2 regions of the Sphaerisporangium sp. NPDC049457 genome follow, and region 1 is predicted to be linked to the other one. Evidence: riboswitches for the same ligand, from Rfam matches in the RefSeq annotation. Region 1 holds a riboswitch; the other holds the start of a gene.
The links. A riboswitch is a leader RNA that binds a small molecule or an ion and turns the genes downstream of it on or off. The one in region 1 is predicted to bind glycine.
Positions count from the first base shown of each region.

Region 2: linked by a shared signal. The riboswitch ahead of gcvP (aminomethyl-transferring glycine dehydrogenase) and the one ahead of gcvT (glycine cleavage system aminomethyltransferase GcvT) in region 1 are both predicted to bind glycine.

Region 1 is NZ_JBVJHR010000009.1:102,022-117,135, reverse strand. Features, by position in the region: gene ACZ6QO_RS15980 (Xaa-Pro dipeptidyl-peptidase) at 1-51, opposite strand, end outside; gene ACZ6QO_RS15975 (hypothetical protein) at 562-1,437, shown strand; gene ACZ6QO_RS15970 (L-serine ammonia-lyase) at 1,544-2,920, opposite strand; gene gcvH (glycine cleavage system protein GcvH) at 3,066-3,455, opposite strand; gene gcvT (glycine cleavage system aminomethyltransferase GcvT) at 3,452-4,543, opposite strand; glycine riboswitch at 4,577-4,677, opposite strand; glycine riboswitch at 4,678-4,775, opposite strand; gene ACZ6QO_RS15955 (gamma-glutamyl-gamma-aminobutyrate hydrolase family protein) at 4,794-5,504, opposite strand; gene ACZ6QO_RS15950 (3-oxoacyl-ACP reductase) at 5,514-6,278, opposite strand; gene ACZ6QO_RS15945 (aldehyde dehydrogenase family protein) at 6,330-7,673, opposite strand; gene ACZ6QO_RS15940 (glutamine synthetase family protein) at 7,842-9,242, opposite strand; gene ACZ6QO_RS15935 (FadR/GntR family transcriptional regulator) at 9,333-10,055, shown strand; gene ACZ6QO_RS15930 (hypothetical protein) at 10,310-11,188, shown strand; gene ACZ6QO_RS15925 (hypothetical protein) at 11,292-11,477, shown strand; gene ACZ6QO_RS15920 (serine aminopeptidase domain-containing protein) at 11,596-12,237, opposite strand; gene ACZ6QO_RS15915 (TIGR03620 family F420-dependent LLM class oxidoreductase) at 12,601-13,518, shown strand; gene ACZ6QO_RS15910 (nickel/cobalt transporter) at 13,721-15,114, opposite strand, start outside.
Region 2 is NZ_JBVJHR010000017.1:52,374-67,487, reverse strand. Features, by position in the region: gene ACZ6QO_RS25775 (FHA domain-containing protein) at 1-497, shown strand, start outside; gene ftsR (transcriptional regulator FtsR) at 510-1,193, shown strand; gene ACZ6QO_RS25765 (bifunctional nuclease family protein) at 1,325-1,795, shown strand; gene ACZ6QO_RS25760 (MerR family transcriptional regulator) at 1,942-2,565, shown strand; glycine riboswitch at 2,760-2,885, shown strand; gene gcvP (aminomethyl-transferring glycine dehydrogenase) at 3,055-5,913, shown strand; gene ACZ6QO_RS25750 (tetratricopeptide repeat protein) at 6,016-6,834, shown strand; gene ACZ6QO_RS25745 (ferritin-like domain-containing protein) at 7,416-8,480, shown strand; gene ACZ6QO_RS25740 (hypothetical protein) at 8,558-8,941, opposite strand; gene ACZ6QO_RS25735 (alpha/beta hydrolase family protein) at 9,023-9,616, shown strand; gene ACZ6QO_RS25730 (DUF5999 family protein) at 9,620-9,820, opposite strand; gene ACZ6QO_RS25725 (TetR/AcrR family transcriptional regulator C-terminal domain-containing protein) at 10,147-10,773, opposite strand; gene ACZ6QO_RS25720 (hypothetical protein) at 10,957-11,334, shown strand; gene ACZ6QO_RS25715 (RNA polymerase sigma factor) at 11,473-12,924, opposite strand; gene ACZ6QO_RS25710 (hypothetical protein) at 13,368-13,712, opposite strand; gene ACZ6QO_RS25705 (AMP-binding protein) at 13,795-14,928, opposite strand; gene menB (1,4-dihydroxy-2-naphthoyl-CoA synthase) at 15,071-15,114, shown strand, end outside.

The sequences.
Region 1 (15,114 bases):
GCCCACCATGGCCAGGGAGAAGCCGATGAGGGCGGCGCGTATATGCGGCAAGCGGTGCCTCCAGCACAACTAGGGGACATCCGCAATCTCCATGAGTGTCCGCATTGTCGACAAGATTCCTTTATGTGATCGACATCACCCTGATCCACCTATGTGACATGGCACCGTCCGTCCGAGACACCCCGCCGACCCTGACGGTGCTGACCCTCGGCGCTGAGGGACCGGGCATACTGCTTGCCGGCATCCACGACATGAGGAGCGCTCGTCGACGACAGAGCGGCAAGAACGGCCCAACCAAGAGCGGGCCGAGGCCGCGAAGGAGGTCTCGGGGTGCCTCGGCGGTCAGCATTCGGTGACATTGACGGCCAGGCTGCCGTGGGTCGTCTCTGTGGCGAGGCGGTGAACTTCATGGATCGCCGTGGCCCCGGTTCCGGGCAATAAAAAGAGGGGCAGTGGCCGTGACGGCGAGTGCCCCTCCAAGTGTGTGAGACAGCATAACACGGGTGTGTCCATCCGCTACGGTTCGGGGCGGCCGAACAGGCCCGGCAGATGGTCGAACGTATGATCGCGCGCTCGTTGTTCCTGCGTCGTAACCGGGGAGGGATCACCCCCTTGCCGTTCATCTGGGTGGCCGGACACTCGCGACCGGTGCCGTTCGAGCCGCCGGCGCGGGGCGCGGATGTTCTCAGCCTCGTCCATGAGGGACACCTTTACCGTGTTGACGGCTGCCGGAGCCCCATCGACGAAGCTCTCGAACTCGCCGCACCCATCAACAAGGGGCCGCTCGGGCCTGCCGTGGCCGGTTCTTGGGCGGCCGTTGAGGCGTTGCTATCGCATCCTGATGATCCGGCGGAGTCGGAGCGCTCGGGCAAGGCCGTCGCCGCGGACCGCCTGGCCGCCATCATCGCCTGCTCCTGGCCACGAGCCGAACTCACCGCATTGGCCCATCGTCACAGGCCACAAGAAGCCGACGACCTTGCCCGTCGAATCGCCACCTGTGTGACGAATCAGGAACGGGCAAGGTGCGTCGCCGAGGCCCTTCGGCGGTCCGGCCCATCAGTGCTCGACTTCTCCGGCGTCCGGACCCGGCACAGCGATGCTCCGGCTGCGCAGCGGATGGCGGCGTTGATCGCCGACCCACGCGGGGTGCTGGGTGAGGTGATGGCCACGTATCGCATCGCGCTGCGTCGGCTTTACCGGACGCGCAACATCGTCCTGCACGGTGGCGCCATGCAGGGCGTCGCCTTGGACGCCTCTCTGCGGACGGCCGCGCCGCTGGTCGGAGCAGGGCTGGACCGCATCGTCCACGCCGGCCAAGTGAAGGGTCTTGCCCCGCTGGATCTCGCGGCGCGAGCGGAGGTCGCCTTGAGTCTCGTGGGCGGAGAGACGGAGCTGTCCGTGGTCGATCTTCTCGAACCTCGGGGCGGTGTTCGGTGACGTTGACGGCGGACCGGCCCGATCGTCGTTATTGCGGCAAGGGCCGCGAGAGGCGCTCCGATGATGTGAACCGGCGTCGCCACTGTGAAGGGCTGGGCGCCGGTGGTCAGCATTCGATGACGTTGACGGCCAGGCCGCCGCGGCTGGTCTCCTTGTACTTGTCGAGCATGTCGCGGCCGGTGTCGCGCATCGTCTTGATGGCCTTGTCCAGGGCCACGAAGTGGCGGCCGTCGCCGCGCAGGGCGATGCGGGCGGCGGTGATGGCCTTGATGGACGCGACCGCGTTGCGCTCGATGCAGGGGATCTGCACCAGGCCGCCGATCGGGTCGCAGGTGAGGCCGAGGTTGTGCTCGATGCCGATCTCGGCGGCGTTCTCGACCTGTTCGGGGGTGCCGCCGAGCGCCTCGGTCAGGCCGGCGGCGGCCATCGAGCAGGCCGAGCCGACCTCGCCCTGGCAGCCGACCTCGGCGCCCGAGATGGAGGCGTTCTCCTTGAACAGCACGCCGATCGCGCCGGCCGTGAGCAGGAAGCGGATGACGCCGTCGTCGTCGGACCGCGGCGTGAAGCGGTCGTAGTACGTCAGCACGGCGGGGATGATGCCGGCGGCGCCGTTGGTGGGGGCGGTGACGATGCGGCCGCCCGCGGCGTTCTCCTCGTTCACGGCGAGGGCGAACAGGGTGACCCAGTCCATCGCCTGGAGGGGGTCCTTCTCCGTGGCCTCGCTCTGCAGCCGCCTGAGCATCTGGTTGGCCCGCCGCTTGACCTTGAGGCCGCCGGGGAGCACGCCCTCTTTGGCGGTGCCGCGGCGCACGGACTCCGACATGACGTTCCAGAGGTTCAGCAGGTCCGCTTTGATCTGCTCCTCGGTGCGGCCGAAGGCCTTCTCGTTCTCCAGCATGAGCCCAGAGATCGACAGCCCGGTCTCAGCACAGTGCCGCAGCAGCTCGGCCCCCGTGGTGAACGGGTACGGCAGCTCGGTGTCGTCCGGCTTGATGCGGTCGGCGCCGGTGGCGTTCTCGTCCACGACGAACCCGCCGCCCACCGAGTAGTAGACCTTCTCGCGGACCGGCTCGCCCTCGGCGGTGAAGGCGGTGAAGCGCATGCCGTTGGGGTGGTGCGGGAGCGAGATCTTGCGCTCGAACACCAGGTGCTCGCCGACGACGAACGGGATCTCGCGTGTGCCGTACAGCTCGACGGTGCCGGAGGCGCGCATCCGCGCGAGCCGATCGTCGACGGTGTCCACGTCGACCAGCTCGGGCTTCTCGCCGGACAGGCCGAGCAGCACCGCCTTGTCGCTGCCGTGCCCCTTGCCGGTCAGGCCGAGCGAGCCGTACAGGATGACCTCGACCCGCGCGGTCTTCTCCAGCAGCCCGTCCTGGTGCAGGCCGCGGGCGAACTTGTGGGCCGCCGCCATCGGGCCGCCCGTGTGGGAGCTGGACGGCCCTATGCCGATCTTGAACAGGTCGAAGACGCTGATCGCCATTGATCTTCCGTCCTTTGGAACGTGTCGTGCGAGGGATGCCCGGATGAGCGTGGGCTACGCATCTGTTGTGCGCATTCGCGCACCGACCGGCCGGCCGGTTGGGATGGCCGGCCGGCGACGGTGGTCTGGACGGATGGTGGAAGGGTCAGGAGTCGGACGTCGTGACGGTGGTGTACTCCTCGGCGGTGAGGAGCTCCTCGGGGGTGCCCTCGATGCGCACCCGGAACAGCCACCCGTCGCCGTAGGGGTCGGAGTTGACCAGCGACGGGTCGTCCACGACGGTCTGGTTGACCTCGACGATCTCGCCGCTGACCGGCGCGTAGATGTCGCTGACGGACTTGGTGGACTCGACCTCGCCCACGGCGTCGCCCGCCTCGACGGTGCCGCCCACCTCCGGCAGCTGGACGAAGACCACATCGCCCAGCGCATCCGCGGCGAACGCCGTGATGCCCACGGTCACGGTGAGGCCGTCGTCAAGACCGGCCACCCACTCGTGCTCCTTGGTGTAGCTGAGCTCCTCGGGAATGCTGCTCACTTGCTCCTCCGGTAAAAAGGCAGGTCAATCACGTCGACCGGTTCATGGCTACCACGGATGTCGACCGCCAGGCCCTCGGACACGTTGGTGTCCACGTAGGCCATCGCGATCGGCTTGCCGAGGGACTGCGAGGGCGCGCCGCTGGTGACCTCCCCAACGACGGTGCCGTCGGTCAGCAGCACCACGGGGTAGCCGTGGCGCGGCACTCGGCGGCCCCGCGCGACCAGGCCGGTGAGGCGCCGGCGCGGAGGCACGTCCTTGAGCGGCGCGAGCGCCGCGCGGCCGACGAAGTCGCCGGCCTTGTCGAACCGCACGACGCGGCCGAGGCCGGCGTCGAAGGGGGTGAGGCCGGCGTCCAGCTCGTTGCCGTACAGCGGCATGCCGGCCTCCAGGCGCAGGGTGTCACGGGCGGACAGCCCGGCGGGGCGCAGGCCGTAGGAGTCGCCGGCCTTGGTGAGCTCCTGCCACAGCTGCACGGCGTCGCCGGCGGCGACGAACAGCTCGAAGCCGTCCTCGCCGGTGTAGCCGGTGCGGGCGATGAGCGCCTCGATGCCGGCGACGGTGCCCGGCAGGCCCGCGTAGTACTTCAACCCGGGCAGGTCGGCGTCGGTGAGCGTGCCGAGGATCTCCTGCGCGCGCGGCCCCTGGACGGCGATCAGCGCGTACTCGGCGGAGCGGTCGTGCACGTCGGCCTGGAAGCCCTCGGCGCGCCGGGTGAGCTCGGCGGCCACCTGCTCGTAGTTGGAGGCGTTGGCCACGACGAGGAACTCCTCGGCGGCCAGGCGGTAGACGATCAGGTCGTCCAGCACGCCCCCGGTGGGGGCGCAGATCATGGTGTAGCGGGCCCGGCCGGGCTCCAGCGCCGACAGGTTGCCCACCAGCGCGTAGTCCAGCGCCTCGGCCGCCTGCGGCCCGGTGAGGAAGATCTCGCCCATGTGGGAGAGGTCGAACAGGCCCGCGGCCGTGCGCACCGCGTTGTGCTCGGCGGACTCGCTGCCGTAGCGCAGCGGCATCAGCCAGCCGGCGAAGTCGGTGAGCGTCGCGCCGAGGCTCTCGTGCACCTCGCGGAGCGGTGTGGGTCGGGACATGATGGGCACCTCAGACAGGGTTGGATGAGAGCATCCTCCCCCTCTGTCATCGGTGCCTGAGAGTTTCGCCCGGGTTTTGCCGGACTTTCACCTTCGGCGAGGCTCTGCGGAGAAGCCTGCTTTCCAGAGATCACCTGGCCCGCGCGGTCCTTTGCCTTGTGAGGTTCGCGGGGAGGACTTGCTCCTTCAGGGGTCCTGACCGGATGTCAGGACGCTCTCCCGCACGGGATCACCGGTGTTCTCGCACACCCTACCAATGCCGCTCGCCCGACGTCGCGGCGGCGACGAGCGCCTCGAACAGATGACCTTCCTCGCCCGCCTCGGGATGCCACTGCACGGCCAGCGCGAAGGGGTGACCGGCCAGCTCCACGGCCTCCACGGTGCCGTCGTCGCAGGTCGCCGCCACGGTGAGGCCCGCGCCGAGGCGGTCGACGGCCTGGTGGTGGTAGTGGGCGGCGCCGACCTGGTCCTCGCCCAGCACCTTGGACAGGACGGTGCCCGGCACCGGGCGGACCGGCAGGTGGCCGAACTCGCCGGGCGCGGGGGAGTGGCCGCCGTGGCCGACCACGTCGGGAAGGTGCTGGTGCAGGGTGCCGCCGAGGTGGACGTTCAGCACCTGCATGCCCCGGCACACGGCGAGCAGCGGCAGCCCTTCGTCCAGCGCGGTGCCGACCAGCCCGAACTCCGCCTCATCGCGAAATTGCCGGACATAGCCGGTCTGTGGGTGCGGGCGCTCCCCGTACCTGCCGGGGTCGACGTCCCCGCCTCCGGCCACGATCAGGCCGTCCAGCCGCCCGGCCAGCGACGCGGGGTCGCCCGCCGGGGGCAGGATGACCGGCTGGCCGCCCGCCCGCACGACGTGCTCGACGTAGGTGTACGGCAGCAGCGCCGCCGGCGTCCGCCAGACCGTGAAGGCGGCGGGTTCGACGTAGCAGGTGACGCCGATGACGGGTCGCGACATGTGCGCAGGCTACAGCGGGGTCACGTAGGCGCCGGAGATGCCGCCGTCCACCAGGAACTCCGCGCCGGTGATGAAGCTGGCGTCGTCGGAGGCCAGGAACGCGACGGCGGCGGCGATCTCGGAGGCCTCGGCGAACCGGCCCAGCGGGATGTGCACCAGGCGCCGCTGCGCCCGTTCGGGATCCTTGGCGAACAGCTCCTGCAGCAGCGGCGTGTTCACCGGCCCCGGGCACAGCGCGTTGACCCGGATGCCCTCGCGGGCGAACTGGACGCCCAGCTCGCGGGACATGGCGAGCACGCCGCCCTTGGAGGCGGTGTAGGAGATCTGCGAGGTCGCCGACCCCATCACCGCCACGAACGACGCGGTGTTGATGATCGACCCCTTGCCCTGCCGCCGCATGTACGGGATGGCGTGCTTGCAGCAGAGGTACACGCTGGTCAGGTTGACGTCCTGCACCCGCCGCCAGGCGTCCATGCCCGTGGTCAGGATGGAGTCGTCGTCGGGCGGGGAGATGCCGGCGTTGTTGAAGGCGACGTCCACGGCGCCGTAGGTGTCGAACGCCGTGCGGAACATCCCCGCGACGTCGTCCTCGCTGGTCACGTCGGCCCGGACGAACAGGCCCCCGACCTCTTCGGCGATCTTCGTGCCGCCCTCCTCGTCGAGGTCGGCGCACACGACCTTGGCGCCCTCCTCGGCGAAGCGGCGGGCCGTGGCGAGGCCGATGCCCCCCGCCGCACCCGTGATGACGGCGACGCGGTCGCGCAGACGTTGCATGGTGGCGAACTCCCTGGATGTGGATTCCCGATGTCCCTCCGCTGCCGGAGGTCAGTGCGCGATGAAGACGTTCTTGGTCTCGGTGAAGGCGGCGAGCGCGTCCGGGCCCAGCTCGCGGCCGAGCCCCGACTGCTTGTAGCCGCCGAAGGGCGTCCAGTAGCGGACCGACGAGTGGGAGTTGACCGACAGGTTGCCGGCCTCGATCGCGCGGGCCGTCCGCAGGGCGCGTCCCACGTCCCGCGTCCAGATCGACCCGGAAAGGCCGTACTGGGTGTCGTTGGCGATGCGGACGGCCTCCGCCTCGCCGTCGAACGGGACGACGCTGACCACGGGCCCGAAGATCTCTTCGGTGAACGCGCGCTCGTCCAGCGAGTCGTGGGTGAGCACGGTCGGGGGATACCAGAAGCCCTTGCCCGCCGGGCACGTCCCCTGGAAGCGCGGGGCGCCGGTCACGAACGAGGCCACCCGCTCACGGTGCTCGGCGCTGATCAGCGGCCCGAGGTCGGTGCCCGGGTCGCGCGGGTCGCCCACGGTGAGCGCGCCGACCGCCGCGACCAGCCGGTCGAGGAACTCCTCGAACACCGGCCGCTCGACCAGGATGCGCGAGCGCGCGCAGCAGTCCTGCCCGCTGTTGTCGAAGACGGCCGAGGGGGCGGTCGCCGCCGCGCGCTCCAGGTCGGCGTCGGCGAAGACCACGTTGGCGCTCTTGCCGCCGAGCTCCAGTGTGACCCGCTTGACCCGCTCCGCCGCCTTGGCGGCGATGAGCCTGCCCACTTCGGTCGACCCGGTGAAGACGATCTTGTTGACGCCGGGGTGCTCCACGAGCCGGGCCCCCGCGACCTCCCCTGCCCCAGGAAGAACCTGGAGCACCCCCTCGGGGAGGCCGGCCTCCAAGGCCAGCTCCGCCAGCCTCAGCGCCGTGAGCGGGGTCCACTCGGCGGGCTTCACGATGACGGTGTTGCCCGCCGCCAGTGCCGGGGCCGCTCCCCAGGTCATGATGACCATGGGGAAGTTCCACGGCACGATCACGCCCACGACGCCGAGCGGTTCGGCGAAGGTGATGTCCACCCCGCCCGGCACCGGGATCTGCTTGCCATGATTGCGCTCAGGCGCCCCCGCGTAGAAGTGCAGGACGTCGCGGACGTTGCCGGCCTCCCAGCGGGCGTTGCCGGCCAGGTGGCCGGCGTTGGCCAGCTCCAGCGAGGCCAGCTCGTCGCCGTGCCGGTCGACCAGGTCGGCGAAGCGCCGCAGCAGCCGGGCGCGGTCGCCGGGAGAGACGTCACGCCACGCGGGGAACGCCTTCCTGGCGCGCTCGACCGCGTGGTCGGTCTCGGCCGGGTCGGCGAGCTCGACGTCGGCGAGCACGTCCTCGGTGGCAGGGTTGATGATCTTCATATGGTTTGCGCCTCGGTGGCCGGTGCTGTGGTCGCCGCGTCCGCCTCGGCGGCGGCTGCGGTGGTGCTCATTTCAACATCCTGGTGGTCGGGTCACATCCAGGTCCTCGGGTGCTCTGGGGATACTCGTGTCCCATGCCGGCCGGCCGGTCACATGCGGGCAGGCCGGTCACATTCGCTCGAAGCCGCGGAACAGCTCCCAGTCGGTGACCGCCGCGTCGAAGGCCGCCAGCTCGACCCGGGCGTTGTTGGCGTAGTGCTCGACGACCTGCTCGCCGAGCGCGTCCCGGGCGATCTTCGAGCCCTCCCACAGGACCAGCGCGTCCCGCAGGGTGGCCGGCACGGTCGCGGCGCCCGAGGTGTAGGCGTTGCCGGTGTAGGCCTCCTCCAGCGGCAGCTCCTGCTCGATGCCGTGCAGCCCGGCCGCGATGAGGCCGGAGACCGCCAGGTAGGGGTTGACGTCGCCGCCGGGCACGCGGTTCTCCACGCGCAGCGACGGGCCGTGCCCGACCAGGCGCAGGGAGCAGGTGCGGTTGTCCACACCCCATTTGACCGCCGTCGGGGCGAAGCTGCCCGGCACGTAGCGCTTGTAGGAGTTGATGTTGGGCGCGAACAGCAGCGTCAGCTCGCGCATCGCGGCGAGCTGACCGGCGATGAAGTGCTCGCCGAGCCGGGACAGCCCGTGCGGCCCGTCCCCGGCCATGACCGGCTCGCCGTCGCCGCCGCGCAGCGAGATGTGGATGTGACAGGAGTTGCCCTCGCGCTGGTTCGGCTTGGCCATGAAGGTGATCGACATGCCCTCCTGGGCGGCGATCTCCTTGGCGCCGTTCTTGTAGATCGAGTGGTTGTCGCACGTGGTGAGCGCCTCGGCGAACCGGAAGGCGATCTCGTGCTGGCCGAGGTTGCACTCGCCCTTGGCCGACTCGACGTACATGCCCGCGCCCTCCATGCCGAGCCGGACGCGGCGCAGCAGGGGCTCGACGCGGGCGCCGCCGAGCAGGGAGTAGTCGACGTTGTACTGGTTGGCCGGGGTCAGGTCGCGGTACGCCTTGGACCAGGCGCTCTCGTAGCTGTCGGTGTAGACGACGAACTCCAGCTCGGTGCCCACGTACGCGGCCCAGCCGCGCTCGGCCAGCCGGGCCGTCTGCCCGCGCAGGATCTGCCGCGGCGAGGCGGCGACGTCGGCGCCGTCCTCCCAGACCAGATCGGCCATGAGCATGGCCGTGCCCTCCTGCCACGGCACCCGGCGCAGCGTGGACAGGTCGGGGCGCATCACGAAGTCGCCGTAGCCGCGGTCCCAGGACGACATGCCGTAACCAGCGACGGTGTTCATGTCGATGTCCACGGCGAGGAGGTAGTTGCATCCTTCGGCGGCGTGGTGCAGCACCTCCGAAAGGAAGTACCGCGCGGACAGCCGCTTGCCCTGGAGGCGTCCCTGCATGTCGACGATGGCCAGAAGCACGGTGTCGACCCGGCCGGCGGACACCTCTTCACGCAGTTGGTCGACGGTGAGCACCGAGCCCCCTTTTCGCAGAGGTCTGGAAACAGACCATTGCAGGCATGCAAGCATCAGCGGCCGCTCCGCGTCAACGGTCCGGCGCCCCCGAGCCGCCGAATGGACTAATCTCGAACCATTGAGGCCTGGTCTGGGGAGGAAGTGATGGACGGGCACCAGCTCGTCGCGCTCCTGCGGCCGGTCCGCGCCGGGAACGCCTTCGAAGAGACCGTCGAACGGCTGCTGCAGGCCATCAAGCTCGGCGTGGTCGCCCCCGGCGACAAACTGCCCGCCGAGCGCGAGCTCGCCGTCCGGCTCGGCATCAGCCGGGTCACGCTGCGCGAGGCCATCCGCGCCCTCCAGGACGCCGGCTACCTCGACGTGCGGCGCGGCAGGTACGGGGGAGCGTTCGTGGTGTACGAGCCGCCGCGGCCCCGCCGCGACGACCTGCGCCGGGCGGTCAACCGGATGGGCGCGGACGAGCTGGACGACGCGCTGACCTTCCGCATGGCGATCGAGTGCGGGGCCGCCCAGGTGCTGGCGGCCACCGAACTCACCGAGGAGCAGCGCGCGACCCTCCAGCGCAGGCTGGAGGACGTCAACGACGCCGCGCCGGACGACTACCGGCGGCTGGACACGGCCTTCCACCTGTCCATCGCCGAGCTGACCGGGTCGGCGCTGCTCGCCTCGGCCGCCGCCGACGCGCGGCTGCGGGTCACCGACCTGCTCAACGCCATCCCGGTGCTCGGCCCCAACATCGACCACGCCGCCGCCCAGCACGCCGCGATGGTCGCCGCCATCCTCGCGGGGGACCCCGAGGCCGCGCGGCAGGCCGTCGTCGAGCATCTGGACGGCACCGCCGCCCTCCTGCGCGCCTTCCTCGCCTGAACCTTCCGCTTCCTCGCCTGATCCTTCCGCTTTCCCGCCTGAACCTTCCGCGGCCCGCGCTCTTCCGCGCGACGAGCCCTCCCGGTGACGTCGGCGCCGCCTGCGGCCCGTGACCTGGCCCGGCGCCGCCGAGGGCACCACGCTCCCTCCTCGATCGTCTTACCGAGCGGGCGGGATCGGCGGGACGGACGGCATGGCCCGGTGGATCAACGACCGCGGGACCGTACGTAGCATCGGTACTGGGGGGGTTGTCTGTGGGAGTCTGGTTTCACGAACGGATCATCGACACCGGACGGCTGCCGCTCTTCTGCTTCCTGACGGCGCTGATCATCACGTTCGTCTTCACCCGCGCCAACGTGCGGCTGATCCGAGCCAAGGTCGGCTGGTTCCGCGACGTCAACGTCGGTGACGTGCACGTCCACCACGTCGTGTTCGGCGTGGTGCTCATGCTGTTCGGCGGGGTCGCCGGGCTGGTCACCGCACAGTTGTCCTCCGGCTGGTACGCCTGCACGGCCGCGGTCTTCGGGGTCGGCGCGGCGCTCGTGCTCGACGAGTTCGCGCTGATCCTGCACCTGCGGGACGTCTACTGGTCGGAGGAGGGGCGCACGTCGGTCGACGCGGTCTTCGTGGCGATCGCGGTGACGCTGCTGCTGCTGGTGGGCCTGCGCCCCTTCGGCTGGGAGGAGCCGGAGCCGTCGCCCGCGGGCAGATGGTCGGCGGGCCTGCTGCTGCTCCTCAACCTCGCGCTCGCCGTGATCACGCTGCTCAAGGGCAAGATCTGGACCGGGCTCGCCGGGCTGTTCGTGCCGCTCCTGCTGGTGGTCGGCGCGGTGCGGCTGGCGCGTCCGGGGTCGCCTTGGGCGCGCTGGTTCTTCGCCCCGGGCTCCCGCCGTCCCCGGCCGTCCAAGATGGCCAAGGCGGTGCACCGGGAGATCCGCTGGCGCCGGCCGGTGATCAAGGCGAAGATCGCCGTGCAGGAGTTCGTCTCGGGCCGTCACGACCTGCCGTCCGTCTGGAGCAAGGCCGGCGAGACGGTCAGGTCGGCGGACGCCGCCAAGACGGCAGAGACGTCCAGAGCCGGCGAGGCGTCGAAGAGAGGCGAACCGGCGGCCCGGCCGCGCGTCAACCCATGATCACGGACGCGGAAGGCTCGTGGATCACGCATGGTCCGCCGATTACGGGGGAGTAGCGGGGATCAAGGTCGATCGGGTGAGGAGGCGAAGCACGATGGGATTCATGAACAACTGGAAGCCGCGCGAGCTCAAGGCCCGGGTGAAGCGGCGGTTCGGCGCGAGCACCGGCGATCGCACCGCGGCCGCCGAGGCCCGCACCGAGGAGGCCGAGGCCCGGCTGCTGCAGACCCGGGATGAGCTGGAGGAGGTCGCCCGGCAGATCCGCCGCGAGTACGGCATCCGCCGCTGACCGGCTCCCGTCCCGCGGGCGGCCCGCCCGGCGTCCCCGGGCGCGGCGTCCGGCCGGACACGTGGCGCGACGTGTCCGGCGGCGCTTCCTGCGGGCGCGACGGCCGGCTCTCGGCCGCTCAGCCGGGGAGGCCGGCGAGGAACGAGGCGACGACCTGCCGGACGTCCTCGCGGTCCAGGTCGACGTCGTGGCCTCCCGCGGCGAGATAGGTCGTCACCGGATGGCCGGAGGCCAGCAGGGCGTTGCTCAGGTCCAGGGTCTGCGTCGGCGGCACGACGGCGTCCTCGTGGCCGTGCAGCAGCAGCACCGGCACTCCGTTGCCGACGTGGTTGGCCGGTGTCGCGTCAGCGGTCGCCTCGTCGCCGGGGGCGGGGACATGGCCGAGGAGCCGGGCCCACGGGGCGTCCGCCTCTCGGCACTCGGGCCAGTCGGCCGCGAGCGGGTCCACCGGGGGAGCGCACGCGATGACGGCCGCGATGTCGTCGGGCGCGTCCACGCCCCGAAGCCCCAGGTGAAGGGCGAGGTGGGCGCCGGAGGAGGTGCCGGCGACCAGCAGTGGCACGTCCGGATGGCCGGCGCGCACCTTACGGGCCGCCGCCCGCACGTCCTCCAGTTGCGCGGGCCATGTCGCCTCGTGGCTCAGCCGGTGGTTCGCCGGGAAGACGTCGAGACCGTGGGCGGCGAGGATGCCGCGCGAACGCTCGCCGGCGTGCCGCCGCATCCACGCCCCGCCGTGCAACCAGATCAGTGCCCGCCTCATGCGGGGATCCTACGGCCCCGCACTTCCCGGGCCGGTGGGCGCTCCGCCGGGCCGTCCGCCTCCCGCACACCCGTGCCCGACCGCGCCGCCACGGCCGTCGACTCCACGTCGCGGACCAACTACTACGCGTATCCAAGCGTCCGGCGGGGGATGCTGACGGGGAATGCTGCCGACACGACACAGGACACACGACCCCCGGCCACGGCGATGACCTTCTCCGGGCGCCGGAGACGTCCCCGCCGATGACCGGCACCCCCATGACGCATTGCCGTATGAACGAATAGATCATTGAGTGATCCATTGAGTCTCATCGGTTCATCAAGTCGATGAGTCACGTATCGACGTGGAGAGGGCGAAGCGAGCATGCACAAGGACACCCCCGCGCCGGACCTGGCGGCGCTCAGGCGGCGCCTCGGCAAGACCGGCGTGTGGCTCGGCACCCTAGGCGAGGTGGACGCGGACAGCGCGCGCAGAGCGGCCGCCACCATCGAGGAACTCGGGTACGGAGCCCTGTGGATCGCCGAGGTGTACGGGGCCAAGGACTCCCTGGTGAACTCCGCCGTCCTGCTCTCGGCCACCGAGCGGCTCATCGTCGCCACCGGCATCGCCAACATCTACGCGCGCGACGCGGCCTCGGCGGACGCGGGCGCCGGCGCCCTGGCCGAGGCGTGGTCCGGCCGCTTCATCCTCGGCCTCGGCGTCAGCCACGTCCCCCTGGTGGCCGTGCGCGGCCACGACTACGGCAAACCGGTCTCGACCATGCGCGCCTACCTCGACGCGATGGACCAGGCGCCCTACAACGCGCCGCTGGCCGAGCGGCCGGCCCGTGTGCTCGCCGCGCTGCGCACCAACATGCTGCGGCTCGCCGCCGAGCGCACCCAGGGGGCGCACACGTACTTCGTCGGCCCCGACCACACGGCCAAGGCCAGGGAGATCCTCGGCCCGGAGCCCCTGCTCGTCCCGGAGCAGGCGGTCGTCCTCGACTCCGACGCTGAAAGCGCCAGGGCCACCGCCCGCGAGTACATGGCCCTGTACCTGACGCTGCCGAACTATGTGAACAACCTGCGCGAGATGGGCTGGGGCGACGCCGACTTCGCCGACGGCGGCAGCGACGCCCTCGTGGACGCGATCGTCGCCTGGGGCGACGCGGACGCCATTGGCGAGAGGGTCCGCGCCCACCTCGACGCCGGAGCCGACCACGTCTGCGTCCAACCCCTCGCCCCCACCCTCGACGAAACCCTCACCCACCTCCGCCTCCTGACCCCAGCCCTCACCACCTGACAACCCCCTCACCCCGCCCCGCCACTTTGCGAGTCCCGGCCCCGCCCCGGCCCGCCCACCTGGCGTGCTGGTTCTGATCGGCGCCGGGTCGGCGGGTCGGGGTGCGGGCGAGATCGGCGCCGTGTGCGGCGATGGCCCGGCCGGCGTTCCAGTGGCTGTGCCACCGCGCGGCCGGATGCGGTAGCTGGTCGTGGTGCTGGAGTCAGACGGCGCCGGCGAGGCCGCGGATGGCCAGGCCGGCGCCGAGGAGGACGACCGTCGTGGCGGTGCCGATCGGGGCCAGCCCGGCGATCCGTCCGGCCAGGCCTCGCCGGGCTGTGGCGAGCGCGTCCAGGCGGGTGGCCAGCTTCACCAGCAGCAGACCCGTGGCCGTGAGCGTGGCCGCCATCCCGAGGCCGTACGCGCCGACCAGGGCGACGCCGAACCACGTGCGGCCGAGCGCCGCCGCTCCGAGCAGCACGATCAGCGCCGAGGGGCTCGGCACCAGCCCGCCCGCCACCCCCAGCCCGATCAGCCCGGCCCGCCCGTGACCGTGTCCATGCCCATGTCCATGTTCGTGGCCGTGGCCGTGCCCGTGCCCATGCCCGTGACCATGACCGTGGCCGTGGTCATGTCCGTGGGGGGTGCCGTTGGTCCGGGCGCGGGAGGCGGACCACAGGAGGCGCAGGCCGACGGCGGCGATCAGCATTCCGCTGGCCAGGCCCAGCCAGGACAGGACCGACTCCCCGGCCACGGAGGAGAGCGCGCTGATCACCAGTCCCACGACGAGCACCCCGGCAGTGTGCGTGGCGGTGACCGTGGCGCCGACCACCAGCGCGTCGCGGGGCCGGCCCCGCCGTCCGGCCAGGTAGGCGGCCATGACGGTCTTGCCGTGCCCGGGGATCAGCGCATGCCCGGCGCCGAGCACCACCGCCAGCAGCACGGCGAGCAGACCGAGCGGCACGGTGAGCGACGAGGCGCCGATGAGACCGGTGAAGGTGCGGTCCAGCCCGGCCAACCAGTCACCGAACGGCCCTGGAAGGGTCGGCCCGCCCAGAGCCGAGGACGGGCCGCGCAAGGCGTCGGGTCGTCCGTTCGCCGGGCCGGTGGAGTCCGCAGCCGGGGCGGCGGCGGTGAGGCGGAGGGTGACCTCGCGTTGGTCGAGGGGCTCGGCGAGCAGGTCGCCGGGATAGGCGGTCAGTCGCCGGCTCACGCTGACCGAGGGCACGGCGGGCCGGTCCAGCCGCAGGCCCTCGGCGACCGCCGTGATCTCGCGCCAGCCGATGCGATCGTCCAGGAAGGAGTCGGTGAACGCGACCGACGAGGACGCCGTGACGGTGGCCGGCGCCCACAGGGCGCACATCAGGCGGCTGGTCTCCAGGCCGCCCTGGCCCGGCGCGTGCGTGTAGGAGGCGGCGCCGACCCGCCACGGCACCGCCGTGCCGTCCACCGCGAGCCGCTGGCCGCGGGCCAGGTCCGCGCACGTCGCGGCGGCGTACGCGGACTTCTCCGCCGGGGAGGCGGATCCGGAGCGGTCGGCGCCGATCTCCGCCGCGGCTTGGAGCGTAGGCAGCTCGGCGTAGTCGACGATGGCCGTGTTCTCGATCCGCTCAGGGG
Region 2 (15,114 bases), on a different contig from region 1:
GCGTCTACTGCACGCAGTGCGGGAATGCCAACCCTGAGGACGCCCGTTTCTGCTCACGGTGCGGGTCGCCGCTGAGCCGCGTCGAGAACACGCCGGGGGACACCACCTCCACGATCTCCCTGAGCGGGATCGAGGCGATGGACGGCGAGGCGACGGGACAGACGCTCATCCCCGATCGGGCGGCGGTCGAGCAACTGCCGCCCGGCACGGCCCTGCTGGTCGTGATGCGCGGGCCGAACGCCGGGAGCCGCTTCCTGCTCGACAGCGACCTCACCACAGCGGGCCGCCATCCCGAGAGCGACATCTTCCTGGACGATGTGACCGTGTCCCGCAGGCACGCCGAGTTCTACCGGCGGGGCGACTACTTCACCGCCAGGGACGTCGGCAGCCTCAACGGCACCTACGTCAACAGAGAGCGCATCGAGGAGCTGCCGCTGTCGGGCGGCGACGAAGTCCAGATCGGCAAGTTCCGGCTGGTGTTCCTCACGCGTGGGTGAGGAGGAGCGGTGATGAGCGCGCAGGCGGCCAGGGCGTTCATGAGCATCGGGGAGGTCCTCGAGGTCCTGCGGGCCGACTTCCCCGACGTCACCGTCTCCAAGATCCGCTTTCTGGAGGGCGAGGGGCTCATCGAGCCCCAGCGGTCCCCGTCGGGCTACCGCAAGTTCACCCACGCCGACGTCGAGCGCCTGCGCTACATCCTCACCGCCCAGCGCGACCGCTACCTGCCGCTGCGCGTGATCAAGGACCATCTGGAGACCGCCGAGCACGACGGCGCGGGCGGCCCGGCCCGCCCGCGCGCCGTGGGCGGTGAGGCGCCGGTCGCCGAGGTGCGGCTCAGCCGCGCCGAGCTGCTGACGGCTGCCGAGCTCGACGAGGAGACCCTCGCCGAGCTGGAGGACTACGGCCTGCTCACCCCGGTCGCCCGCTGGTACGACGCCGAAGCCCTGACCGTGGCCCGCGCCTCGGGCGCCCTGGCCAGGTTCGGCCTGCACCCCCGGCACCTGAGAGTGCTGAAGGCCGCCGCCGAGCGCGAGGCGGGGCTGGTCGAACAGGCCGTCGCGCCGCTGCTGCGGCGGCGCGCGCCGGGCGCCGCAGGGCGGGCCGAGGAGGCCGCCAGAGAGCTGTCCGCCCTGCTCCAGGAGCTGCACACCGCCCTGGTCCGCACCGGCCTGCGCGGCATTCTGGGCCGCTGACGGAGCCGCCCGGACATTTCGGGGTGCGGGGATGTTACGTTGAATTTTGCGGCGATGGTCACGCCGCGAGCCGAGAGCCGCGAGGGAACGGGCCCGGAGCGGGCCGGCGACCCAATGAGACGGAGCAGCCTGTGTTGCAGATGGAGGTCGTGGGGGTCCGCGTCGAGATGCCCTCCAACCAGCCCATAGTCCTGCTCAAGGAGGCCAAGGGCGAGCGATATCTGCCGATCTGGATTGGGATGACCGAGGCCACGGCCATCGCGCTGGCACAGGCGGAGGAGCCGCCTCCACGGCCGCTCACGCACGACTTGTTCAAGGACGTCATCGAGGCCCTCGGCGTGCGGCTGCAGGCGGTGAACATCGTCGCGTTGCGCGACGGAATCTTCTTCGCCGACCTGGTGTTCTCCAACGGGGTGGAGGTGAGCGCCCGGCCGTCCGACTCGATCGCGCTGGCGCTGCGCACCGGCGCCAGCATCTTCGCGAGCGAGGACGTCGTGCGCGAGGCCGGTGTGATCATCCCCGACGACCAGGAGGACGAGGTCGAGAAGTTCCGTGAGTTCCTTGACACGATCACCCCTGAGGACTTCGGCCGTGCGGGTTAGCCATTTCGGGCATTTACGCTTCACGACGCGCCGGGCGGGATCGTTGACTGAGCATCGCGCCAGTCCTACGGTGCAAGGGAACCCACGGTTGTAATTCATGAACCCCCAGATCAGACCGTGGGATGAGAGGAAGCCGGAGGTCCGCAGTGGCGGTCAGCAGCGGCGAGGGTAAGACGGCCGGCCAGCACGATCCAGCCCAGCGTCAGTCGGCGCGGGAACGCGCGGGCGAGCAGGGCCTGCTGTTCGACGACCGGCCGGCGTCACTGCCCGCCGACGTCGGATACCGCGGCCCGACGGCGTGCTCGGCGGCCGGCATCACCTACCGTCAGCTCGACTATTGGGCGCGCACGCAGCTCGTCGAGCCGTCGGTTCGCGCGGCGCAAGGGTCGGGGTCCCAGCGGCTCTACAGCTTCCGCGACATCCTCGTGCTCAAGGTGGTCAAGCGGTTGCTCGACACCGGCGTGTCGCTCCAGCAGATACGCACCGCCGTGCAGCACCTGCGCGAGCGCGGGGTCAACGACCTGGCGCAGATCACGCTGATGAGCGACGGGGTGAGCGTCTACGAGTGCACCTCGGCCGACGAGGTGATCGACCTGCTGGAGGGCGGCCAGGGCGTGTTCGGCATCGCCCTCGGCGGAGTGTGGCGCGAGGTCGAGGGTTCCCTGGCGGAGCTGCCGGGGGAACGCGCGGAGCCGGCCGGCCGTGACTCTTCGGAGGACCACCCAGGTGACGAGCTGGCCCGGCGCAGGAAGGCCCGCAAGACGGGCTGATCCCGAAGGTTCCGGACGGGGTGTGTTCCCCCTGTGAGAGGGGGCCGGGGCTGTCGCGTGCATATCCCTGAAGATCTACGGGGCCGGGTGGGATGGCTTCATACCCGCTGTCCAGGGATAAAACCCGGCAAAACCGAAATGTAGGGGTAACTCCCTACTCGGGGTGGGACGGTACGATTGCCGGGAAAGGCTGTTGACCCTGTGCGGGAGAGACCTGGGCACGGGCCGGCTGCGCACCCCGTGCGGCGCCGGTGAGTGACCCGGGCGCCGAAGGAGCAACCTCCCCGGAATCTCTCAGGCCTCCGTACCGCACAGGTGAGGCGACTCTGGAAAGTAGGCGTGCCCTCCAGGCGTGTCTCACCGACGGTGCAAATCCCGTATGCAGGGATGAAGCTCTCAGGTCGCGATGAGGATGTCGCGCTGACAGAGGGGGAGATCCGGCATACGCGCGCGCTCAGCGCCGGTCTCTACCCCTTGTAGGAGGGCCCCATGACCGATCGGTCACCGCTTCGCGACCTCTCCGCACCGCCCTTCGCCACCCGGCACATCGGCCCGTCGGACCTCGACCAGGCCCGCATGCTGGAGGCCGTGGGCTACGCCTCGGTGGCCGACCTGATCGCCGTGGCCGTTCCCGCCGCGATCCGCTCCGGCGAGCCGCTCGACCTGCCCGAGGCGGCGAGCGAGGAGGAGGCCCTCGCCGAGCTGCGCGCCCTGGCCGCGCGCAACAAGGTGCCCACCTCGATGATCGGCCTCGGCTACCACGACACGATCACCCCGGCGGTCATCCGGCGCAACCTGCTGGAGAACCCCGGCTGGTACACCGCCTACACCCCCTACCAGCCCGAGATCTCCCAGGGACGTCTTGAGGCCCTGCTCAACTTCCAGACCGTCGTGTCCGATCTGACCGGGCTGGACGTCGCCGGCGCCTCGCTGCTGGACGAGGCCACCGCCGCGGCCGAGGCCTTGACGCTGGCCCGCCGCGCGGGTCGTGCCAAGAGCCCGGTGTTCGTCGTGGACGCCGACGCCCTGCCGCAGACCAAGGCCGTGCTCGCCACCCGCGCCGAGCCGCTCGGCATCGAGGTCGTGGAGGCCGACCTGGCCGCCGGCCTGCCGGACGGGGAGCTGTTCGGCGTGCTGGTCCAGTACCCCGGCGCCGCGGGCAGGATCACCGACTTCCGCGCGGTGGCCGAGCAGGCGCACGCGCGCGGCGCGCTGGTGGTCGCCGCCGCCGACCTGCTCGCGCTGACGCTGATCGAGGCCCCCGGCACCCTGGGCGCCGACATCGCCGTCGGCTCCTCCCAGCGCTTCGGCGTCCCCTTCGGCTTCGGCGGCCCGCACGCCGCCTACATGTCCGTCCGCGAAGGCCTGCAGCGGCAGATGCCCGGCCGTCTGGTCGGGGTGTCCCAGGACGCCGACGGCCACCCGGCCCACCGCCTGGCCCTGCAGACCCGCGAGCAGCACATCCGCCGCGAGAAGGCCACCAGCAACATCTGCACCGCCCAGGTCCTGCTGGCCGTCATCGCCGGCATGTACGCCGTCTACCACGGCCCCGACGGGCTGCGGCGCATCGCCCAGCGCACCCACCGGCACGCCACCGTTCTCGCCGCCGGGCTGCGCGAGGGCGGCGTCGAGATCGTCCACGACGAGTTCTTCGACACCGTCCTGGCCCGCGTCCCCGGCCGCGCCGCCGAGGTCGTCGCCGCGGCGCTGGAGCGCGGGATCAACCTGCGCCAGGCCGGCCCCGACCACGTGGGCGTGAGCTGCGACGAGAAGACCACCGGCGCGCACCTGACGGCGGTGTGGGAGGCGTTCGGCGTGACCGGCGTCGTGCTGGACGACGTCGACACCTCCACCGCCGACGCCCTGCCGGCCGCGCTGCTGCGCACCACCGGCTACCTCACGCACCCGGTGTTCCAGGCCCACCGCTCCGAGACCGCGATGCTGCGCTACCTGCGCCGGCTGCAGGACAAGGACATCGCCCTCGACCGGTCGATGATCCCCCTCGGCTCGTGCACGATGAAGCTGAACGCCACCACCGAGATGGAGCCGATCACCTGGCCCGAGTTCGCCGGCGTCCACCCCTACGCCCCCGCCGACCAGGTCGAGGGCTACCTGCGGCTCATCGGCGACCTCGAGCGCTGGCTGGCCGAGGTCACCGGCTACGACGCGGTCTCGCTGCAGCCCAACGCCGGCTCGCAGGGCGAGTTCGCGGGCCTGCTCGCCATCCGGGCCTACCACAAGGCCAACGGCGAGCACGAGCGCGACGTCTGCCTCATCCCGTCCTCCGCGCACGGCACCAACGCCGCCAGCGCCGTCATGGCGGGCATGCGCGTGGTCGTCGTGGCCTGCGACGACAACGGCAACGTGGACGTCCCCGACCTCACCGCCAAGATCGAGAAGCACCGTGAGCGGCTCGCGGCCATCATGGTGACCTACCCCTCCACGCACGGGGTGTACGAGGAGACCATCACCGAGATCTGCGGCCTGGTGCACCAGGCCGGCGGGCAGGTGTACGTCGACGGCGCCAACCTCAACGCGCTGGTCGGCCTGGCCAAGCCCGGGTCCTTCGGCGCCGACGTCTCCCACCTCAACCTGCACAAGACCTTCTGCATCCCGCACGGTGGCGGCGGCCCGGGCGTCGGCCCGGTGGCCGTACGCTCCCACCTGGCCCCCTACCTGCCCGGCCACCCGTTCGAGGGCGGGCCCGTGGGCCCGGTCTCGGCCGCGCCGTACGGGTCGGCGGGCATCCTGCCGATCTCGTGGGCCTACGTCCGCATGATGGGCGCAGAAGGGCTCAAGGCGGCCACCGAGCAGGCGATCCTGTCGGCGAACTACCTCGCCCGGCGCCTCGCCCCGCACTACCCCGTGCTCTACACCGGCCGCGAGGGCCTGGTCGCCCACGAGTGCATCATCGACCTGCGCCAGATCACCAAGGAGACCGGGGTCACCGTGGACGACGTCGCCAAGCGGCTCATCGACTACGGCTTCCACGCGCCCACCATGTCGTTCCCGGTGGCGGGCACGCTCATGATCGAGCCGACCGAGAGCGAGGACCTGGCCGAGCTGGACCGGTTCGTCGACGCCATGGTCGCCATCCGCGAGGAGATCGCCAAGGTCGCCTCCGGCCGGTACGACCGGGCGGACAACCCGCTGCGGGGCGCCCCGCACACCGCCGACTGCCTGCTGGCCGACGACTGGAAGCACCCCTACACCCGCGCCGAGGCGGCCTACCCGCTGCCGTCGCTGCGCGAGAACAAGTACTGGTCGCCGGTCCGCCGCATCGACCAGGCCTACGGCGACCGCAACCTGGTATGCGCCTGCCCCCCGCTGGAGGCATACGAAGACTAGGCGACCGTCCTCGGCGGCCCGTCTGGATCGGCATAATATGTCGCGCGCGACGGCGCGCCCGCGTCGCGAGGCCCGGGGATTCCTGACGGAGAAGAGGTCCCGATGGCGGCGCACGAGGTCCGGTCCGGGCGGTCGATCGACGACGCGCGACGGCTCGCCGAGAGCGGCGAGCTGGAGGCGGCCGCCGAGATCTTCGCCGAGCTGGCGGCCGACGAGCGCGAGACCGACCGCGCCCAGGCGGCCGTCGGCCTGGCCCTGGTGCTGGAACGCGGCGGCGACGTCACCGGGGCCAGGGCGGCCGCCCGCACGGCCCTGGCCACCGGCCACCCCGAGTACGCCGCCCAGGCGGCCTGCCACCTGGCGCGCGGGTTCGAGAAGGACGGCATGGCCGACCAGGCCCGCGCCGCCTGGCAGGCGGTGATCGGGGTGGGCACCCCCGCCTACCTGCCCGCCGCCCACCTGGCGCTGGCCCGCATCGCCGAACAGCAGGGCGACGGCCGCGAGGCCGAGGCGTCCCTGCGCGCCGCGCTCGCCACCCGAGACCCGCGGGCCTGTTCGGAGGCCGCGCAGCTGCTGGCCGAGGCGCTGCTGGACGAGGGGGAGCCGGGGGAGGCGGCCGACGTGCTCATCGACGCCCTGGAAGTCCCCGAGGTGCCCGACGCCGGGCGGCTTCGCGTGCTGCTCGGCATGGCGCATCTGGACATGGCGTGCGGGGAGTTCGCCGCGGCCGCCGAGGGCGAGGGCGACGCCGACGGGGTCGCCCTCGCCGTCGAGCTGCTGGCCCGCACGCTGCCCCTGCGCGGGCGCGACGCCGACGCCGAGACGGTGTGGGCCTACGGGCTCGGCCACCCCGACGAGACCGTGGCCGCGCAGGTGCGCCTTCGCCTGAACCGCGACGAGGAACCGCCGCCCGGGCATTGACGCCGGACGGCCGTCCGGGCGGCCCGCGGCGATCGACGTTGACGTGGCGTCAACGTTTTCACGGTCTCCTACGCCAGGCCGCGGACCCCCGGTGCCGGCGGCCCTGCCGCCGGCCATGGCCGTCGAGACGGCGGGCGCCGAGCTGCCTGCGCCTGCGCGAGGCCGCCGAGCGCTTCGCCCGGGCGGCCGGCGAACTGGGCGTGTCGCAGGAGGAGGCCGTGGCCGCCGTCCGCGACGCCATGGAGGCGCGCTAGCGGACCGGCGGGCCGCCACCCCGATCAGTCGCAAAATCCCTCGCAGGTCTGTCACACGCCGTACGTCTGTCCTGTCTTAGCTGGCGATCGAAAGCGAGCAGGTGTCCGCCGTGCGGGACGAAGCGCGGTGCTCAGCGAGGCACGCCCGCGAGATCCGGCGCCTGACCAGGGCTTTCGGCGGTCGTCGCCCGATGCCCGCGGACGTCGAGGCGGAACCGTCCCGGGCCGGGCCCGGCGACCACGTCGCGTGACACCGCCGACGGGCACCTGGCGCTCCTTCGGGGCGGCGCGATCCGTCCCCTTCCGACAGACCGAGGTATGACACCAATGGAACATTCACGACAGCAGAAGCCCGCCGCCGCCTCGTCGGCGCGGATCGACACCCTCGATGGCCTCCGCGAGCACCTGCAGTGGGCGATCGAGCTGGAACACGCGACCTTGCCGCCGTACCTGTGCGCGCTGTACTCGCTCGACCCGGAGCGCAATCCGGAGGCCGTCGAAGTGGTGGGCGGCGTCTTCGTCGAGGAGATGCTGCACCTCGTGCTGGCCGCCAACCTGCTCAACGCCGTTGGCGGCCGGCCGCGGCTGGACATCCCGGAGATGCTGCCGCCGCACCCCCGGCGGCTGCCGCACGGCGACCGGTCCCTGGAGTTGTCGCTGCTTCCCTTCGGCGCCGGGGCGATGGAGATGTTCCTGCGTCTCGAACGGCCGGCGCCGCCCGGCGGTCCGGCCGAGGGTGACGACTACGAGACGATCGGGCAGTTCTACGCCGCGATCGAACAAGGACTGCGCCACCTGTGCGACCGGCTCGGCGAGCGGGCGGTCTTCAGCGGCGATCCGGCCCGCCAGGTGAGCGCGACCCACTTCAGGCACACCGCGGGGCGGCTGATCGCGGTCGACGGTCTGGAGTCCGCGCTGGCGGCGCTGGAAGAGATCGTCGAGCAGGGCGAGGGCGCCTCCCACGGCGAGGTCTGGGACGGTGATCAGGACGTCTTCCACCCTGACCGGGAAGAGGTCGGGCACTACTACCGCTTCCAGGAGCTCAAGGCCGGCCGGCGCTACCGGCGGGGCGACACCCCGCGGTCGGGGCCCACCGGCGAGACGATCTCGGTGGATCCGGCCGGCGTCCGGCCGATGCGGCGCAACCCGCGGATGGCCGACCACGCCGCGGGCAGCGCGATCCGCACGGCCCAGGAGGAGTTCAACCACGCCTACCGCGACCTGCTGCACCTGCTGCAACACGCGTTCAACGGCCGCCCCGAACTGCTCGCGGACGCCACGCGCGCCATGTACGCGCTCAAGGCCCAGGCCCAGGCCCTGATGGGAATGCCCGACGAGGACGGCGCGACGGCCGGGCCGACCTTCGAATACCTGCCGCCCGAGTCGCGTTGACCGAGCGCCGGCGGCCCGAGCCGGCCATCGCGCCCCGCGAGTCCCGTACGCCGCCCGGTGGGGGCCGCGGCGGCCGGTCAGCGGCGCCGGCGGCCGAACGCGGCGGCGACGTTGACCAGGATGATGCCGGTCCAGGCGAGGAACAGCCCCGCCGGCCCGGCCTCCCCGGCGGCGATGGCGGTGAGCGGGATGCCGATGCCGAGCGAGCCGAGCGCGATCGGGATCGTGCTGTCGACCTGCTTGGGATGCCTGCCCGGGCCGGGATGCGGCGCCGCGTACGGCTGGGCCGGCTGCTGGTATCCGTTCTGCGCGGCCACCTCGGCTCGCACCCGGGAGTCGATCGAGGCGTCGATCTTCTCGAGGAACGATTCGATCAGCGCCTGCTCGTAGTCGGGACCGAGGTCCCGGCGGGCCTCGACGGTGGCGCGGAGCTCGTCGCGGGGGAGTGATTTGTCAGGCACCTCCCTAATCTGGCACAGGCGCGCGGCCCGTGACATCCCCCGTGAGAAGTAAAGGCCTACTACCGGAGTACCGTGTCGGCCATGCAGATCATGACGCCGCGGGGGGCGGCGATCGTGGAGGTCGACGAGGCGCCCGCGCCGAGGTTCCTGTTCATCCTCACCCACGGGTCGGCGGGCGGGGTGGACTCGCCCGACCTGCTGTCGGTGCGGGACGCGGTGGTGGCGATCGGCGGCACCGTCGCGCGGGTGCTGCAGCCGTTCAGGGTCGCGGGCGGCCGGGCGCCCGGGTCGCCCGCCAGGCAGGACGAGGCGTGGACGGCGCTGGCGGCCTCGCTCGGACGGCGGTTCCCCGGCCTGGCCCTGGTGCAGGGCGGCCGCAGCAACGGGGCCAGGGTGGCCTGCCGGACGGCCCGCGCCGTCGGTGCGGCGGCGGTGGTGGCGCTGGCGTTCCCCTTGCACCCGCCGGGCCGGCCCGAACGCTCGCGGGTGGAGGAGCTGCGCGCGGCGGGCGTGGACGTGCTGGTGGTCAGCGGTGACCGTGACCGCTTCGGAATCCCCGATCAGGCGGACGCTGCACGCCTGGTGGTGCTCGCGGGTGAGGGACATGACCTCAACAGAGACCCCGCCCGGGTGGGCGAGGTCGTCGCGGACTGGCTAGGCCCTCGGTTCTCGTGACGCTCAGGCCGCGCTGATGGCCAGGTCGGTGGGACGGTGCGGTGCGATGATCGCGCCGTTGGGCAGGAGCTCCCCGGTGTCCTCGAATAGCACGATGCCGTTGCACAACAGGCTCCACCCCTGCTCGGGGTGCGCCGCGATCGTGCGGGCGGCTTCGCGGTCCGGCGCGTTGGTGCTCGGACAGGACGGCTCATGCGGGCACATTGGCGTGCCTCCGGTTTTCTCTCTCGGTCTGGGGCTCGCGAGGGCGTCATCGCCAGGCACCGCTGCCCCGCGCCGATTCCCCCATTCCCCGCCGCACGGGGACGAGCGCTCTGTGGTTGGCGTGTGCGTTACCGCACATCTACAGAGTAAGTGTGCTGCGGGTCACACGCGTACGACATAGCCCATTGGGACGGTTTGGATCCTTCTATTAGGGGGTCCGCGGGGGCCCCGCAGGGCTGGTTCCATGGTGTGACCTGCCACACAAGCCTGCCCCACGGAAGATAACGGTCCAAGCACGACTCGCCGCCGAACCGATAAACGAACGGTTACGGGCGCGAGAGGCCTCTCAACAGGGCCGCAAGGCCGCGCTCGAAGGCGGCGAGGGCCTCCTCTGCGGGCTCGGCGCCGCCGCCCGCCGGCCCCGGCGCCCGCGACCCCGCCGGGGCCTCGCCGTCCTCGTCGCCGCCCGCCGGGGCTGCCCAGCCCGAGCGCTGGATCTCCACGGCCACGCTGCCCATGACGTACGCGCGCAGCGTCCGCACGGCCTGGGCGGCGGCGGCGAGGTCGCCGAAGCCGGAGGCGGCCAACTGCTCGGCCTGCTCCCTGATCGCCATCAGCGCGGTGCCCTGCGGGGGCTTGGTCAGGGCGAGGGCCAGCACGCCCGGGTGCTCCAGCAGCGCGGCGCGTCCCGCGCGGGCCCAGGTGCGGGCGACGTCCTGCCAGCCGCCGCCGCCCGGCTCGACGGCGACGGTGGTGACGTGCTCGGCGAGCGCGTCCATGAGCGCCTCCTTGCCGCGGGGGAGGTGGTGGTAGATCGCCATCGCCTCCACCTGCAGGGCGTCGCCGAGGCGGCGCATGGTGAGCCGGCGAAGCCCCTGGCCGTCGGCGATGTGCAGGGCGGCCTCGATGATGCGCTCGCGGGACAGGGGGATCGGAGGTCGCTTGGCTGGCATACCAGGCATGATCCCGACCGCGACTTACTTTGTAAAGGGCGCCGCGCCGTGTCGCTCGCCCTTCCAGGGGACACCGGGGGGCGAGGCGGTGCCGCGGGCGGCGTACGCTATGGCGAGCGACGAACGCCGGAACACCGGCGATGTGGTGAGAAAGGGCAGGCGATGGCGTTTTTCCGTCCGAGCGTGAGCCGTGAGGCGGAGGTCAGGCACCACGCCGACCAGGAGGTCGGAAAGAGCTTCCCCAAGCTGCTCGACCAGGCGCGTGCGGCCGAGCGCGAGCTGCGCCGCCTCCAGGCCGAGGGGGCCGGCGTCCTTGAGCTGCGGGCGGCCGGGCTGGCCTACGACCGCGCGCTGAGCGACGCCCTGCGCGCCGCCGAGGCCGCCCAGCGGGCGACCCTGGGCGTCAAGGCGTACGACGACCGCATCCGCCGGCGCAAGGGCGTCGCCACGCCGGAGGGCGCCAAGTGGACCGGCGAGGTCGACCGGCTGCGCACCCTGCGCGAGGAGCACCGGCTGACCGGCATCGCCCGCGTGCCGCGCCCCTCCGCCGCCGCGCGCTAGACAGAGCCGCCGCCCGCCGCCGAGCCCGGTATCCGGCACGACGGCGGCGTGGCGGCGGCGGCGTGACGTGCGGCCTGGGAACGGCCGCATGAGAACGGCCTCCGCCCGGGTGGGCGGAGGCCGTGCGCGAACCTGTGGTCAGCTCGCCCAGTCGAGCAGCGGGCGCGTGTTGCTGGGGTGACGGAGCTTGGACAGCGACTCCTTCTCCAGCTGGCGGATGCGCTCGCGGGTGAGACCCAGGTGCTTGCCGATCTCGTCGAGCGTGTGCGGCTTGCCGTCGATCAGGCCGAAGCGCAGCGCCATGATCTTCGCCTCGCGCGGGGTGAGGTTGCCGAGCACGCCACGCAGCTCGGCGCCGAGCAGCTGCCGGTCGACGACCTCGGAGGCCTCGGGGGCGTCGACGTCCTCGATGAGGTCGCCGATCGTCGTCTCGCCGTCCTCGCCGATGGTGGCGTTGAGGCTGATCGGCTGGCGGCTGGTGCGCAGCAGCTCCTCGATCTGGTCGGGGGTCTTGTCGAGCTCCACCGCCAGCTCCTCGGGGGTGGGCTCGCGGCCGAGCCGCTGGTGCATGTCGCGCTCGATGCGCGACAGCTTGGACAGCATCTCGAGCACGTGCACCGGAAGCCGGATCGTGCGGGCCGAGTCGGCGAAGCCCCGCTGGATCGCCTGCCGGATCCACCACATGGCGTAGGTGGAGAACTTGTAGCCCTTGGAGTAGTCGAACTTCTCCACCGCGCGGATCAGGCCGAGGTTGCCCTCCTGGACCACGTCGAGCAGGGCCATGCCGCGGTCGGTGTACTTCTTGGCCACCGAGACCACCAGCCGGAGGTTGGCCTCCAGCATGTGGTCCTTGGCCCGCCTGCCGTCCTCGGCGACCCACTCGAGGTCCTCGCGCCGGGCTCCGGTGAGCGAGGGGTCGGTCTCGAGCTTGTGCTCGGCGTACAGGCCGGCCTCGATGCGCTTGGCCAGCTCGACCTCCTCGGCCGCGGTCAGCAGGGTGCGCCGGCCGATCGACTTGAGGTAGGTGTGCACCGAGTCGCCCATGACCGAGGACTGGTCGTCGAGGTCGAGCGGCTCGTTCTGCAGCTCGTTCTCGTCCGGCTCGGTCCAGGCGTCCTCGGGCTCGGCGATGTCCTCCTGGCCCGCCGGCGGCGCGGCGGGCTGGGGCGCGGCCACCGCAGGGGAGGCCACCGCCTCGGCGGTCTTGCGGGTGGTGCGGCGGGTGGTGTGGCGACGGCGGGTGGCGATGGTGCCCTCGGAGGTCTCGGCGGTGACCGCCGGATCCGCGGTCGTGCTCGTGGTGCGTGTCATTGCGCTCTTCGCGGTAGTCTTCACTGCGCTGCTCTTACGGGTCTTTCGCGCCGGGCCGCCAGGGGTGGGCTCGTTCTCCGCGGCCAGGCTCACGCCGGCCTCGGTGAGCTCGCGCAAGATCGAGCGACCCTTGGCCGGGCTGATCTGCGCTGACGAGAACGCCTCGCGGAGCTCCGCGAGGGAAAGGTGACCTTGCGCTCGCCCTCGGTCGAGGACCTGAGCGAGCGTCGTCGTGGTCGCCTCGCGCGAGGGCGAGGTCGCCGCGGCAGTTCGGGGCATGAGCACACCTCCTCCGTCACGGAGTCGTCATTTCGGTCATGGGATGGCGCGGCGTCAGCGGTTCGGCGCACCAGTATCAATAACGTCAGGCGGCGCGGTTTGTTCCCGTCGCACGCATGGTCGCCGGGACGAGCTTCGTGACGAGCGCGCAGGTCGCCGCCGGTGACCCTGCCGGTGACCCGGCCGGCCGCGGCGTGTCGGGGCTGCACGGTTCCTCCGTTCGTCGGCTCGTCGGCGTTCCGGATCTCCCCTGCCCGCGAACGGCCGTCCCACACGGGATGACCCGCGTTTCACGCGGCCCGCGCGCCCCCGGACGAGCCGCCCCCGGACGAGCCGCCCGGGACGAAGGCCCCGGCCGCCGGCGCGCGGCTTCGGGGCGCGGCCCGCGCACGCAAGGAGGCGGGCGCCATACGGCGGCCCGCCTCCGGCGAAGGGCTCGCGGCCTACTTCGGCTTCTTCTCCCCGGTGATCACCGGGATCGGGAGCGGCTCGGCCTCTTCCATGCGCTTCTCGGTCCAGTACTCCGCGACCTTCTTGGGGTCGCGGTTCATCTGCTCGTCGACGAACATCGACGGCGCGCTCGTGGGCTCGGCGTTCGCGGGAACGTCGGGTCCAGGGATCCGGCCCGGCGCCTCGCCCGGGGCGTAGGTGGCGGAGCTCTCGCTCTGCCGGCCGGCCTTATCGGACTCGACCCGTCCGGTGGCGGCCGCGGCAGCCACGGATATACCCCCGACGAGGACCGCTCCCACCAGACCGGCGGAGATCCACATCTTGCGGGTTGGGTTCATCAAGGCGTCCTTCCTAGATCCACTGCTGACGATATGACGCGCTGGATGGGACTTCCGGTTCCCTCTTGACGCGACATTGTGGTCAACGAACATCACGTACGCCAACAAAACCAGAAATATCCTCACGTATCGCTACAAGATCGTGCTTGCCGTTCGGCAGCAGTGGCAGCCGTTCCCGCAACGCCAGCGCGCGCGGCGCCGCGTACCCGGGCAGGCGCTCCTTCACCAGGGCGCGCAGCTCGCCCAGGACCGGGGGAGCGCCCGGGTCGGCGGCCACCACCACCGCGACGACCTCCTCGCCCCACTCGGGATGCGGCCGCCCCACGACGACGGCGTCGCGGACGCCCGGATGGCCGGACAGGATGCCGGCCACGACCCCGGCCACCACCTTGCGCCCCCCGGTGTTGATCACGTCGTCGGCGCGGCCGAGCACGCGCAGCCGGCCCTCCTCCAGCGCGCCGAGGTCGGAGGTGAGGTACCAGCCGTCCCGCAGGGCGGCGCCGGTCAGGTCGGGGCGCAGGCGGTAGCCGGAGAACAGCACCGGCCCGGACAGGCGCACCCGCCCGTCGGCGCCTGCCGCGACGCGCACCCCGTCCAGCGGGACGCCGTCGTAGACGCAGCCGCCGCACGTCTCGCTCATGCCGTAGGTGGTCACCACGCGCGCGCCCGAGCCGCGCGCCCGCCGCAGCAGGTCCGGCGGCGCGGCGGCGCCGCCCAGCAGGATGGTGCGGAACCGCGACAGATCGGCGCCGATGTCGATCATGCGCCTGAGCTGGGTGGGGACCAGCGAGACGTGGTCGGCGCCGCCGCCGGCGACCGCCTCGGGGGAGAACCGCTCGTGGATCAGCGGTTCGGCGCCGGCCAGCAGCGAGCGGACCAGCACCAGCAGCCCCGACACGTGCGAGACGGGCAGGCAGCACAGCCAGCGCTCGCCCGGCCGCGCGCCGAGCCGGTCCAGCGAGGCCGTGGCCGAGGCGGTCAGGGCGGCGGCGGACAGCTCCACCCCCTTGGGGACGCCCGTCGACCCGCTCGTCGCGATGATCGCCGCGGTGTCCCCGGCCGCCGGCACCCCGTCCGGGCGCGCCCGCACGCCCTCGGCGGTCACCACATGGGTCGGGCGCAGCGCTTCGAGCGCCTCCCGGAGGGCCGGCGCCGGAAGGTCGGGGGCCAGGGGCAGCACAGCGGGACCGTCGTCCAGCAGCGCCGCGCGAACCATGCCGAACAGGTCAGGACCGGGAGGTAGAACCACCGCGTGCACAGGACGCTCAGTCACGGTCGTAAGGTTAGTCCCGATGAGAGGGGCCCCGGCCGTGGCCTTGCGGGGGCGACGCGCAGGTGAGTGAGGAGATAGCGTGACCGTGAGCACTGTCGACTGGAAGCGGTCGGGTGACTACGAGGACAT